2 linked regions of the Marichromatium purpuratum 984 genome follow. The protein of the gene in region 1 interacts with the protein of each later gene in a pairwise test. Links are inferred from orthologs where the notes say so. Each region holds a gene or a part of one and is shown on either strand. Other genes may lie near its edges.

Region 1 (8,059 bases):
GTCCCTTGTCGCCGTCCTGGCGTGCCGGGGCCTCGTTATGGATCAGCAGTGCGGCGGCGCGGGTGAACTCGATGATCTCGGTCAGCGCGGCCTCGTTCTCCTCGTTGTCGTCGAGGTCGTTGAGGTCCATGCGGGTGATGTCGGCGAAGTCGCGCAGGATCTCGCGCCCCTGCTCGGAGAGTCCCTGCTCGGAGATGCCGAGCATGCCGAAGGCGTAGAGGAAGCCGCGTACCCAGTCGTAGAGCGCGGTGGCGCGCTGGGCGAGCGGCGCACCCTCGTCGGGCAGCAGCGGGCTGAAGCCATAGTCCTCGTCGGCGAGTGCGGCGCGGGTCGCGCGCGCGAGTTCTCCGAGTGCGGCGTGGGTCTCCTCGCGTGCGGCCTCGGCCTCCTCGCTGTCGACGGGGTCGGTCTCAGCCTCGGGCGGGGCCGCCTCGGACTGCTCGGCGTCGGCCTGGGGCGAGCTGGTGGGCAGCAGCTGGTCGAGCCAGCGTTGCTCGGGGTCGGTGATACCGGTGCAGATCAAGCCGCACAGCATGCCGTGCGCCTCGCTCGCAGTCGGGGTGAGTGGGCTCGCCTCAAGGAGTTGGTCGAGCCGGGTGTCGTCGATGTCCGTGGCAACCTCCGTGGCGCATGGGTCGCGCTCGTCGCGGTGAATCGACAACCGATCATAGCATGGGTTCCAGCCGCCAGCCGCCAGCCGCCAGCCGCCAGCCGCCAGCCGCCAGCCGCCAGCCGCCAGCCGCCAGCCGCCAGCCGCCAGTCGCCAGTCGCCAGTCGCCAGTCGCCAGTCGCCAGTCGCCAGCCACCAGTCGCCAGCCATCAGCCGCCAATCGCCAGCCATCAGCCATCAGCCGCCAGTCGCTACCCATCAGCCATCAGTCGCCAGTCGCCAGTCGCCAGTCGCCGGGAGGATTGAACCGCAAAGCCGCGAAGGGGAAGAGCGACCAGCTGTCAGAGCTTCCAGCTGTCAGCCTCCTGTGAGGGGGGGGGCTGGCCTGTCTGGTGGCGTTGCAGTTGGCTGCAAACCGACACTGGAGGCTGGTCGCTGGTCGCTGGTCGCTGGTCGCTGGTCGCTGGTCGCCTTCTTCGTGTGCAGCATCCCGCTGGTTGCTGGTTGCTGGTTGCTGGTTGCTGGTTGCTGGTTGCTGGTTGCTGGTTGCTGGTTGCTGGTCGCTGGCCGCTGGCCGCTGGCCGCTGCGCCCTGGAGGTTGGGACAATCTCCCGGTGGCCGGCGCCCGATTGACCCTCTTCCGAGCCCCTTCTATAGTGCGCTGAACTGCAATGGAGTCACGCACCTTGGCCGATTTCGATCTAGACCAACTGGAACGGCAGGTCGCTGCGTTGATCCGGCTCAATCAGCGGCTGCGCGAGGAGAACGCCTCGCTGCGCGTGCGTCAGGAGACGCTGGTGGCCGAGCGCGGCGAGTTGATCGAGAAGACCGAACAGGCGCGCAGTCGGGTCGAGGCGATGCTCTCGCGGCTGCGTGCGATGGAGGAGAGCTTGTGAGCGATGAACCGCTGCAGGTCAGCATCCGTATCCTCGACAAGGACTACCGGGTCGCCTGCGAGCCGCACGAGGAAGAGGGCCTGCGCGATTCGGCGCGGCTGCTCGATGGCCGGATGCGCGAGATCCGCCAGACCGGGCGGGTGATCGGTACCGACCGCATCGCGGTGATCGCGGCGCTCAACATCGCCCATGAGCTGATCCAGCTCCAGCGCGCCGGCGGGGTGCCCCGCGACGATGTCTTGGTGGAGCGTCTGGGGCACCTTCAGGGGCAGCTCGCCGAGGCGCTCGCGCACGCCGTCCCCCCCCTGGACGCATCACCCGAAAAGGGTTAGCCTGTTACTGCGACACCCCCTGTAGTGTTCGACAGCGGTCTGGGTATTTTCTTGAGCCTAATCTCGACCCTGGGAGCATGACCGCAAGGCTGTTGTGCATGTCCGCCCCGAGCGGAAAGCCTGATGCCATTGCTGACTGTTCCCACTTGAACCCTCTGGTTCAAGAACGAAGGCCTGCGACGGCACCCGTGGGGGGTGTCCTTTACCCCATCCCTTGATGTCCGATCCCTCTCTCCCATCATTGCGCCGTACCCTGCGCCAGCGTCGTCGCGCGCTCGGGGCGAGGACCCAGCGTCTGCATGCCCGCGCGCTCGCGCGACGGCTGGGGCGCGAACTCGCGCTGTTGCGCGCCCGCCGCATCGCGCTCTACTGGCCGAGCGACGGTGAGCCCGATCTGCGTGCGCTGATCAAGACCCTGCGCGGACGCGGGCATGACTTCTATCTGCCGGTGCTGCGTCGCCCGGCGCCGGCCCGTGGCTCGACGCTGTGGTTCGTGCGCCACGAGCCGGGACGGCGGATGTGTCCCAATCGCTACCGCATTCCCGAACCCTGTGCGCGCGGTCGTGCGATCCGCCCGGTGAGGCAGCTCGATCTGGTGCTGGTGCCGCTGGTGGGGTTCGATGCCGATTGTCATCGCATCGGCATGGGCGGCGGTTTCTATGACCGCGCCCTGGCGCACCTGCGCCGTCATCGTCGCTGGCGCCGGCCACGGCTGTTCGGCATCGCCCACGAGTGTCAGCGTCTCGAGCGTATCGCGCCACGCCCCTGGGACGTGGCGCTCGATGCGGTCTTCACCGAGCGTCGGCGTTATCGGCGCCCGTCGTGCTGAGCGGCCCGGCGCCGGCGAACAGTCGGTAGGCGAGGTTGTCGGTCTCCTCCCAATAGCTGTAACCGAGCGCGTCGAGCGATGCGCGGAAGTTGGCGCGTTCGCCCGCCGGCACCTGGGCGCCGAGCAGCACCCGGCCATAGGCCGCGCCGTGGTTGCGGTAGTGGAACAGGCTGATGTTCCAGCGCTTGCCGATGGCGGTGAGGAAGTTGAGCAGGGCACCGGGGCGCTCGGGGAACTCGAAGCGCACCAGCACCTCGTCGTCGATCCCCGGCGCGTGACCGCCGACCATGAAGCGGATGTGCAGCTTGGCCGTCTCGTTGTCGCTCATGTCGACCACCTCGAGGCCCTTGGCGGCGAGCTTGGCGGTCAGCTCCTCGCGCTCGGACTGGCCCCGACTCAGCTCGACGCCGACGAAGACCTGGGCCTGACGGGCGTCGGCATAGCGGTAGTTGAACTCGGTGATCTGGCGCCTGCCGAGCAGCTTGCAGAAGGCGAGGAAGCTGCCGGGTCGCTCGGGGATGGCGACGGCGAGCAGGGCCTCGCGCCGTTCGCCGAGTTCGGCGCGTTCGGCGACATGGCGTAGCCGATCGAAGTTGACGTTGGCGCCGCTCTCGATGGCCACCAGCTGCTGGTCGCGGATGTCGTGGGTGGCGACATAGCGCTTCATCCCCGCCACCGCGAGCGCCCCGGCCGGCTCGGCGATGCCGCGGGTGTCGTCGAAGATGTCCTTGACCGCGGCGCAGAGTTCGTCGGTGCTCACCAGCACCACCTCGTCGACGTGCTCACGGGCGATGCGGAAGGTCTCCTCGCCGATGCGCCTGACCGCGACCCCGTCGGCGAACAGCCCGACCCGTTCGAGTTCGACCGGGGCGCCGGCGGCGAGTGCCTGGTACAGGGTCGGCGCCTCCTCGGGCTCGACGCCGATGATCCGCACCTGGGGATAGAGCCACTTGACGTAGGCGGCGATGCCGGCGATCAGTCCGCCGCCGCCGACCGGGACGAAGATGGCGTCGGGTGGGGTCGGGTGCTGGCGCAGGATCTCCATGCCGATGGTGCCCTGGCCGGCGATCACCTCGGGGTCGTCGAAGGGGTGGATGAAGGTCAGCCCCTGGGCCTCGACCAGCGCCATGGCATGGGCATAGGCCTCGTCGTAGGAGTCGCCGTGCAGCAGGGCCTTGGCGCCGAGCCGGCGCACCGCACCGACCTTGATCGCCGGGGTGGTGCGCGGCATCACGATGGTGGCGGTGATCCCCAGGCGCTTGGCGCCGAGGGCGACGCCCTGGGCGTGGTTGCCGGCGCTGGCGGCGATCACCCCGCGCGCGCGCGCCTCGGCGTCGAGTCCGACGAGCTTGTTGTAGGCCCCGCGCAGCTTGAACGAGAACACCGGCTGCAGGTCCTCGCGCTTGAGATAGACGGTGTTGCCGAGTCGGGCCGAGAGCAGTGGGGCCTTGGTCAACGGGGTCTCGCGGGCGACGTCGTAGACGCGAGCGCGGAGGATGCGCTCGATGTAGTGTGTGGGCATGGAGGACTCCGGGGATAGCGTTGCCGCTCCATGTTAGCGCAGCGACGCCTCGGCGCGGTTGCTATGATGGCCGCCCGCGGCCGTGCCGGCCGTGTCATCACGCCGAGCCCATCGGCGTGTTCGTCAGCCAGAGAGTCCCATGAGGAGGAGTGAGATGGACCAGGACGCGATGAAGCGCCAGGCGGCCGAGGCCGCGTTGGCCTATGTCGAGGGCGGTGTGATCGGGGTGGGGACGGGCTCGACCGTCAACCATTTCATCGATGCGCTGGCCGGCATCAAGGGGCAGATCGAGGGGGCGGTGTCGAGTTCCGAGGCCTCGACCGAACGCTTGAAGGCGCACGGTATCCCGGTGTTCGACCTCAATGCCACCGGCGAGCTGACGCTCTATGTCGATGGCGCCGACGAGTCGAATGCGCGCCTGCAGCTGATCAAGGGTGGCGGTGGCGCGCTGACGCGCGAGAAGATCGTCGCCGCGGCGAGCAAGCGCTTCGTCTGCATCGCCGACGAGAGCAAGCTGGTCGATGTGCTGGGTGCCTTCCCGCTACCGGTGGAGGTGATCCCGATGGCGCGCAGCCATGTCGCGCGTGCGCTGGTCGAGCTGGGGGGGACGCCGGTGTGGCGTGATGGTTTCGTCACCGACAACGGCAACCTGATCCTCGACGTCCATCATCTCGAGATCCAGGATCCGGTGGCGCTGGAGCAGCAGATCAATGCCATCGCCGGGGTGGTGACCGTGGGGATCTTTGCCCAGCGTCCGGCCGATGTGCTGATCCTCGGCTCTGCTCAGGGTGCGCGGACGCTGACCGTGGCCGACGCCGACTGACGTCGCAGGCGTTTTGTCGAGTCGTTGCCTGGGGCGATATCTCAGGCAAAGAAAAACGGGGCCAATGGCCCCGTTTTTCATTCCACGGTTCTAGAGCGCGAGGCTTAGAACTTGTGGATCATGCCGACCGAGAAGCCGTCCCAGTCCTCGACGTCGAGATCGCTGTCGACCTGGGTGTACAGCACGTACGCCTTGGTGCGCTTGCTGAAGTTGTGGTCGAAGGCGATGGCCCAGGTGTCGGCGTCGATGTCGTCGACGTTGTTCACGCCCAGATCGTAGGAGTTAGCACCGTACATGGCCTTGACCTGGTTGTTGCCGAAGGCATAACCGGCCTGGATCTGCCACAGGTCAGCCGACGGATCGCCGAAGTCCTGGTTCTCGTAGACGGCGGCCAGGGTGAAGCCGTTCCAGTCGAGGAGGCCGAGGCCGGCGCGCCACTTGGTGTAGTCGTCCTCGACGTAACCCGGGTTGGCGACGACGCGACCGTTGGGCAGGACGATGTTCTCACCGATCAGGCTGTCAGCGGAGTCCATGAACAGCTCGTTGCCGAGCGACTCGTACGACAGAGCGGCGTAGAACGGGCCGTTGGAGTAGATACCGGCCAGCGAGTAACCCTCGGCGAGGCTGTCGGCGTTGACGTTCTCACCGAAGCCCAGGGTCGAACCGCCACCAGCGTGGGCTGCGGCGGCCAGCTGGAAGCCGCTGAAGCTCGGGCTGATGTAGGCGATGGCGTTGTCGAAACGGTTGTCGTCGAAGCCGACGGTACCGTTGAAGTCGGCCATGGTGTCGGCGAACAGGTCGAGCTTGCCGGTCGAGATCTTCATCGGGCTGTCGTGACGGCCGACGAGGAAGGTACCCCAGTTGCCGGCGAGACCAACGAAGCTGTTACGCATGGTGATGGTGTCGTTCGAGCCGGAAGCGGCGTTGCCGAAACCTTCCTCGGTCATGCGCACGCCGAACTCGACCTGGTAGATGGCCTTCAGACCGTTACCCAGATCCTCCGAGCCCTTCACGCCGATGCGGTTGGCACGGCCTGCACCGGGCAGATCGCCGCCGCCGTTCAGGCCCCAGCCCTTGAAGCCGACGGTCTCGCCGGTGACGGGGTCGATGGTGGTTGCCTCGACGTCTGCATAGTCGATCGACATGTGCAGCTTGCCGTAGAGGACGGCCTCGGCCATCGCACCGGCCGGAGCAGCCATGGCGGTGGCGACCGCCAGGGTGATGAGTTTCTTGTTCATGGTGTTCTCCGCTGTTGTGAATTTGTCAGACAGACTGCAGAAACCGAGCGCAATCATGCTTTGCGAAGTGAACTATAGAGGAGGGCATGGTGTTTTGCAACAGATTGGACGGGAAAAAGACACACCCATCAAAAAGTGTCTCTTTTTTACATCGAGGGTGATTGGCCTGGCGGCTGAGACCATCTCCCTAAAGTTTACCGGATGATTGCGTGGCCTTGCTGTCGATGCGGTTTTTACGAATGCACCGAACTGCTCGTTCTGCGCCGCTCGCGCAGCTGCTGCGATCCGAGCGCCCCAGGAGTGACCGGAGAGCGGTTGTTGTGAAAAGGGTACATCTGTACCAGGATCCGCTGCGGGATCGGAGGGATGAGGGAAGGGAGGGGATAAAGAAAAAGGTCCGTACCCTGAGGGTGCGGACCTTTTTCTGGAATTTGGCTGGGGGACTAGGATTCGAACCTAGGTTGACGGAGTCAGAGTCCGTAGTCCTGCCGCTAGACGATCCCCCAATGTCTTTCGCTCGTCGCGAAGTACCGAACAAGTATATCTGTATCGATACTCCGCGACAACCCCGAAGACTTAACGCTTCGAGAACTGCGGACGCTTGCGCGCCTTGTGCAGACCGACCTTCTTACGCTCGACCTCACGGGCATCGCGGGTCAGGAAGCCAGCGCGACGCATCGGAGAACGCAGGGTCTCGTCGTATTCGGTCAGTGCGCGGGCGATGCCGAGGCGAATGGCGCCGGCCTGCCCAGTGTTGCCGCCACCCTTGACGGTGACGTTGACATCGATCTTGTCGGCCAGCTCGGCGGTCTCGAGCGGCTGACGGACCACCATACGGGCAGTCTCGCGACCGAAGAACTGGTCGATCGGACGACCGTTAATCGTGATGTTGCCAGCGCCTGCCGTCAAGAAAACTCGTGCGGCGGACGTCTTGCGGCGACCAATAGCGTGTTGCGTCTCCGACATGCGTCTGATTCCTAAACGTTGAGCTCGAGGGGCTGAGGCTGCTGCGCCTGGTGTTCGTGATTCGGACCGGCGTAGACACGCAGCTTGCGGAACATGGCGCGTCCCAGCGGACCGCGCGGCAGCATCCCCTTGACGGCGAGCTGGATGGCACGCTCAGGGGCGGTCTCGAGCAGCTTTTCGAGGCTGGTCGACTTCAGGTTACCGACATACCCCGTGTGACGGTAGTACATCTTGTCCTGCATCTTGTTGCCGGTCACGCGAATCTTGTCCGCGTTGACGACCACCAGATAATCACCGGTATCGACGTGCGGGGTGTATTGCGGTTTGTGCTTGCCGCGAAGGCGCAACGCCAGTTCGCTGGCGAGCCGGCCGAGTGTCTTGCCTTCGGCGTCGATCAGGTACCAGGCGCGGCGAACCTCTGCGGGTTTGGCGCTAACAGTCGTTGTCATGTCCTTCGCTCCGGGAAGTCCACGCGCAACAGGAACGGCGCGCGGTCCGTGAATTCGTTATCTGCGTCGAGAAAGACCGGGGATGGTACGCGATCGGTTTCGCGAGCGCAACCCCCCGTTGTATCATCGGGTGCGATCTGTGCTGCGGGTCCGTTCAGCCGGGCAACTTCAAGCGGTCAACCTGCTTGCCGGCGAGCAGATGAGACTGGAGGATCTCCTCGATATCCTCCTGATCGACGAAAGTGTACCAGACTCCCTCTGGATAGACCACGATCACCGGACCCAGCTCGCAACGCCCCAGGCAACCGGCGGTGCTGACCTGCACCCCGCCCGGTCCGGTCAGCCCCAGTGCCTTGGCGCGCTGTTTGAGATGGTTGCGCATCTCCAGGGCGCC
Region 2 (5,712 bases), 2.5 Mb from region 1 along the record:
ACCAGGTAGGCGTCGATGCCGGGATCATCCTGCGCGCCGCTCAGTTCGAGCAGCTCGACCAGGCGCTCGATGCCCATGGCGAAGCCGACGGCGGTGGTCGGGCGCCCACCGAGCTGGGCGACCAGACCGTCGTAACGACCGCCGGCGCAGACCGTGCCCTGGGCGCCGAGTTCGTCGGTGATCCATTCGAACACGGTGCGATTGTAGTAGTCGAGCCCACGCACCAGACGCGGATTGACCTGATAGTCGACCCCGGCGCGCTCGAGTCCGGCGCGGATGTGATCGAGGTGAGCGCGACTGGTCGCGCCGAGATGATCGAGCAGCGAGGGCGCGCCGGCGACGATCTCGCGGGTCTGCGGGTGCTTGGAGTCGAGGACGCGCAGCGGGTTGCTGTGCAGCCGCTTGCAGCTGTCCTCGTCGAGTTGCTCGACATGGGCCTCGAGATAGGCGATCAGCTCGGCGCGATAGGCCGCGCGCTCCTCGGCGTCGCCGAGCGAATTGATCTCCAGGCGGAAACCCTCGAGCCCGAGTTCGCGCCACAGTCGCGCGGTCATCAGCATCAGCTCGAGGTCGATGTCCGGTCCCTCAAGCCCGAAGACCTCGACCCCGATCTGATGGAACTGGCGGTAGCGGCCGCGCTGCGGACGCTCGTAGCGGAACATCGGGCCGCGGTACCACAGCCGCTGCGGCTGCATCAGCAAGCCGTGCTCGATGGCCGCGCGCACGCAACTCGCCGTCCCCTCGGGGCGCAGGCTGAGGCTGTCGTCGTTACGATCGGGGAAGGTGTACATCTCCTTCTCGACGATGTCGGTGACCTCGCCGATGGAACGCTTGAACAGGTCGGTGACCTCGACGACGGGGGTACGGATCTCGCTGTAGCCGTAGCCTTCGAGGACCCGTCGCGCGGTGTCCTCGAGACGGTGCCAGGTGGGGATGCGGTCCGGCAGGATGTCGTGCATCCCGCGGATGGCTTGGATCTTCTTGCTCATACTGGGCGGATACTGATGGCCTGTGGGATCGCAGCGCGCCGGACTCAGTCGGGCTGACTGGGATCAAGGGTGAAGCGGGCGACATTGCCGCGGGCGCGGGCGCTCAGGTCGAGCGGCTCGCCGTCGATGGTGAGACGCGCCATGGCGGTGTTGCCGATGATGAAACGATAGGGCGGCTCGCCCTCGAGCACACGCCGGTCGCCGGCACGCAGCTCGCCGGTGAGGATGATGCGGCGGTTGACGTCACGCACCTCGACCCAGCAGTTGCCGGTGAACTCGAGCGCGACCTCGGGCGTCGTCGGGGCGGTGGTGACGGTCGTGGGCGTGACCTCCGGCTGCTCCTCGAGGATTGCGGGCGCGGCGCTGGGCGCGGGCACGGCGGTGGGAGCCGGCGTGGTGTCCGGTGTCGCCGCCGGCTCGGGGGCGGCGACGACCGTGGGTGTTTGCTGGACGGGTGCCGGGGCCGGGCGTGGTGTCGGCTGCGGGGCCGGGGGCTCGGGCGTCGTCGGGGCCGGGGTGACAGGGTCGGGTGTGGCCTGGGACGGGGCTGGGTCGAGGCGCGATTGCTCGCTGGGTGCGACATCGTCTGCGAGCGGCGCCGGGGCGATCTCGGGGCGGTTCTGCCACCACAGTACCAGCATGGCGATAGCCGCGACCATCAGCGCCAGACTGATCAGGCGCATCAGCCAGCGCGAGGTGGTCTCGGCGAGGTTGCCGCGTGTCCGTGGTCCTGTCTGGGCGGCGGCCTGCTCCTGGGTGGTCGCGCGCGCCGACTCGATCAATGGTGTCGGATCGACGCCGAGCAGCCTGGCATAGTTGCGCAGATAACCGATCGCGAAGACCGGGCCGGGCAGCGTATCGTAGCGATCCTGCTCGAGCGCCTCGATGATCTCCGGGCGCAGGTGCAGTTGCGAGGCGACGCGTGCGATTTCGAGGCCGCGCGCCTCGCGCTGCTGACGCAGGCGTTGGCCGGGGTGCATGACGATGTCTGGCGTGCTCGGCGCCTCAGGACTCGGTGATCTGGTCTCGCTCATCCAACTGGACTCCCTGGGATTCTCTGGATGCCGCCGCGTCCGGGAAACGCTCGCGCAAGGCCCGCTGGTAGAAGTTGGCGCGCTCGCGATCGCCGAGCTGGCGCTCGATGTTGGCGCCGAGTCGCAGGGCCTCGAGCGTGCTGGCCGCGGTGCGCAGGGTCTCTGCCCCGAAATAGCGGTCGATGTCTCCCTTTGCCGCCTTGATCTCGCCGCGGGCATAGGCCATCGCCGCGCGCTTGACCAAGGCCGGACCGAACTTCGGATTGGCCGCGACGGCGGAGCGATAATACGCTTCCGCCTGGCTCGCGTCGCCCTTCTTGCGAGCGCAGTCACCGGCATTGGTCATGGTCACCCAGGGGGTGGCATAGAGCGGGTTGTCGAGTGCCTTGAGGAACTGGGCCTCGGCCTCCGGGTAGCGCTGTTCGCGGCACAGATAGGAGCCGTAGGCGTGGAGCACGTCGGGGTTCTTCGGCGCCAGCCGCACGGCGCGCTCGTAGTGTTCGGTGGCCAGTGCGTCCTTGCCCAGCTGCTCGTAGAGAAAGGCCATCCAGACATGCGCGCGAGCATAGCGACGGTCGGCCTCGATGGCCTGGAGCGCGCGGCGGAAGGCGACCTCGATCTGGCCTCGGGCATAGTACTGCTCGGCCATCCGCACATAGATCTCGGCAGGGCTGTCGTCGGGTTCGAGACCGAGCGCGTCACCGCCCTCGGGGCGTTTCTCGGTGCCACCGCAGCCAGCCAGCAGGGTCAGGCACAGCAAGGCCAACGCGAGCGGGCGAGGCCAGCGAAGGGTCATGGCGCTCCTATCCGGTCCTGTTCGAGTTGTACCTGGGCCTGGCGACGGGTGCGGTCCTGCACCCGGCCAACGAGTTGGCCACAGGCGGCGGCGATCTCCTCGCCCCGGGTCTTGCGGGTGGTCGCGATCAGCCCCGAGCGGATCAGGCGCTGGCGGAAGGCCTCGACCTGTTCGGGGGGGCTGGTGGCGTAATCGACCCCGGGGAAGGGGTTGAAGGGGATCAGATTGATCTTCGACGGCGTGCCCTCGAGCAGACGGATGAGCTGCTTGGCGTGGGCGATGCTGTCGTTGAGCCCGGCGATCATGATGTATTCCCAGGTCACCTTGCGGCGCTTGTCGGCGGCGACATAGCGGCGGCAGGCCGGGATCAGTTCGGCGAGCGGGTACTTGCGGTTGATCGGCACCAGTTCATTGCGCAAGGCGTCGTTGGGGGCGTGCAGCGAGACGGCCAGCGAGACGTCGCTGACCTCGCGCAGGCGCTCGATCGCGGGGACGATGCCGACGGTGCTCACCGTTACCCGCTGCTTGGCGAGCATGTAGGCGAGATCGTCCTGCATGACGGCCATCGCCTTGACCACCGCGTCGAAGTTGGCGAGCGGCTCGCCCATGCCCATCATCACCACGTTGGTCGGTGATGCCTGGAGATGGCGCGTGGCATGCCATACCTGGGCGATGATCTCGCTGACCGCGAGGTTGCGATTGAAGCCCTGCTTGGCGGTGGCGCAGAAACGGCAATCGAGCGCGCAGCCGACCTGCGAGGAGACGCAGATGGTGCTGCGGCGGCCCTCGGGGATGAATACGGTCTCGATGTGCTGACCATCGGTCAGCTCCATCACCCACTTGATGGTGCCGTCGGCGGAGGGGTGGGCGTGGACGATTCGCGGCAGGCGAATCTCGGTGCGCTCGCGCAGCTGTTGGCGCAGCGCGAGCGGCAGATCCGTCATGGCGTCGAAGTCGACGACGCCATGCTTGTGGATCCACTTGAACAGGTTGCGGCCATGGAACGCCTTGCGGCCGAACTCGACGGCGAGCGCCTCACAGTCGGCGCGGTCGAGATCGAGCAGGTTGGTCTTGGTCTCACTGGCGTTCATGGCCGTCACCGGATCAGGATCAGCGGGTGCGCTCGCAGACGCCCTCGGGGAAGAAGAAGGCGATCTCCTCGGCGGCGGTCTCGGGGGCGTCGGAGCCGTGCGCGGCGTTCTCGGTGAAGGAGTCGGCGAAGTCGGCGCGGATGGTGCCCGGGGCGGCTTCGGCCGGGTTGGTGGCACCCATGATCTCACGATTCTTGGCGATGGCACCCTCGCCCTCGAGGACCTGGACCATGACCGGACCGGAGGTCATGAAGTCGACCAGCTCGCCGAAGAAGGGACGCTCCTGGTGCACGGCGTAGAAGGCCGAGGCCTGCTCGCGGCTCAGGTGCATCATGCGCGCGGCGACGATGCGCAGGCCGGCGGCCTCGAAACGCCCGAGGATGGCGCCGATGGCGTCCTTGGCGACGGCGTTGGGCTTGATGATGGAGAGGGTGCGTTCGATGGCCATGCGGGCTCCTGAAGAACTCTTAAAGGATGATGTTAGGACACACGGGCTTCCCTGGCTCCGGCAACCACCAATACGCCGTCGTCGCCGATCGCGAGACGCCGAGCCAGGGCCGGAGAACCTGAGAAGATCAAAAGAAGTCGGTGAGCAGGCAAGTCTAACGTCAGCGGCTGTACCGGGCAATGCCGATGCGCGCTTGTCAGGAGAGTCGCGCGCTGGTTAGGCTCCCCGCATTCCACTCGAATCGAGCCGGGCCGAGGATCGGCCGGGGAGGAGACACGCATGGCCCTGTACGATGTCTTCAACGGCGACGCGGACGGACTCTGCGCGCTCCTGCAGCTGCACCTGGCCGAGCCGCGCGAGAGCGTGCTGGTGACCGGGGTCAAGCGCGACATCGCGCTGCTCGATCGCGTCGAGGCCGGCGCCGGTGACGAGGTGCGGGTGCTCGACCTCTCGCTCGACAAGAACCGCGCTGCGCTCGAGCGGCTGCTCGCCGCCGGCGTGCGGGTGCGCTACTTCGACCACCACTTCCCCGGCGAGATCCCCGTCCACCCTGGACTCGAGGCCCATATCGACACCGCCCCCGATCGTGGCACCAGTCTGCTGGTCGACGCTGCGCTCGACGGTGCCCATCGCGCCTGGGCGGTGGTCGGTACCTTCGGTGACAACTTCGACGCCGCCGCGCGCCAGGCCGCCGCGCCGTTGGGGTTCGACGCGCCGACGCTCGAACGGCTGCGCGAACTCGGCATCTATCTCAACTACAACGGTTATGGCGCGCGGGTCGCCGACCTCCACGTCGATCCGGCGCAGCTCTTCGAGCGGCTGCGCCCCTATGCCGATCCGCGCGAGTTCATCGCCGCCGACGCGGTCTTCGCCCAGCTCCGCGACGGCTATGCCGACGACATGGCGCGCGCCGAGGCGCTGCGCCCCGAGGTCGACGAGACGGCGGGCCGGGTGTTCGTGCTGCCCGATGCGCCCTGGGCGCGGCGGGTCAGCGGGGTGTTCGCCAACGCTCAGGCTCAGGGCGCTCCCGAGCGCGCTCACGCGCTGCTCACCCGCCTGCCCGAGGGCGGTTTCCTGGTCAGCGTGCGCGCCCCGCTGGCCCGTCCCGACGGCGCCGATGCGCTGTGCCGCCAGTTCCCGAGCGGTGGCGGACGCAAGGCCGCCGCCGGCATCAACCACCTCACCGAGGACGACTATCCACGCTTCGTCGAGGCCTTCCTCTCGACCTTTGGCGGGTGATCTGGATCCTGTCCGTGGCTTGACCGAGGTCCTGGATAAATTCGTTTGATGGGGATAGATTCAAGGCTTCCATGATCCCACCACGGCGGGTGGGCTCTGTGCGATTGCTCCGGCG

What was found.
Region 2: the proteins of MARPU_RS01910 (region 1) and ndk interact in binary tests that used the Escherichia coli proteins (3 or more experiments, as listed by UniProt). The link is inferred for Marichromatium purpuratum 984 from one-to-one orthologs.

The regions. Positions count from the first base shown.
Region 1 is NZ_CP007031.1:409,176-417,234, forward strand. Bases 1,064-3,861 are described here. They hold MARPU_RS01910 (5-formyltetrahydrofolate cyclo-ligase), read left to right. Parts: upstream 1,064-2,055; coding sequence 2,056-2,667; downstream 2,668-3,861. Other genes in these bases: MARPU_RS01900 (TIGR02449 family protein), read left to right, coding at 1,297-1,506; MARPU_RS01905 (cell division protein ZapA), read left to right, coding at 1,503-1,838. Also shown: MARPU_RS01895 (UPF0149 family protein), read right to left, coding at 1-841; ribose-5-phosphate isomerase RpiA, read left to right, coding at 4,344-5,012; MARPU_RS01925 (porin), read right to left, coding at 5,117-6,250; rpsI (30S ribosomal protein S9), read right to left, coding at 6,827-7,216; rplM (50S ribosomal protein L13), read right to left, coding at 7,228-7,665; MARPU_RS01945 ((2Fe-2S) ferredoxin domain-containing protein), read right to left, coding at 7,820-8,059. UniProt on the Escherichia coli protein: Involved in the removal of 5-formyltetrahydrofolate.
Region 2 is NZ_CP007031.1:2,928,005-2,933,716, reverse strand. Bases 2,645-5,552 are described here. They hold ndk (nucleoside-diphosphate kinase), read right to left. Parts: upstream 4,359-5,552; coding sequence 3,930-4,358; downstream 2,645-3,929. Other genes in these bases: MARPU_RS12665 (hypothetical protein), read left to right, coding at 4,638-5,552; MARPU_RS12675 (bifunctional tRNA (adenosine(37)-C2)-methyltransferase TrmG/ribosomal RNA large subunit methyltransferase RlmN), read right to left, coding at 2,816-3,910; pilW (type IV pilus biogenesis/stability protein PilW), read right to left, coding at 2,645-2,819. In the rest of the region: hisS (histidine--tRNA ligase), read right to left, coding at 1-989; MARPU_RS12685 (RodZ domain-containing protein), read right to left, coding at 1,034-2,023; more of pilW, read right to left, coding at 1,995-2,644; more of MARPU_RS12665, read left to right, coding at 5,553-5,597. UniProt on the Escherichia coli protein: Major role in the synthesis of nucleoside triphosphates other than ATP. The ATP gamma phosphate is transferred to the NDP beta phosphate via a ping-pong mechanism, using a phosphorylated active-site intermediate.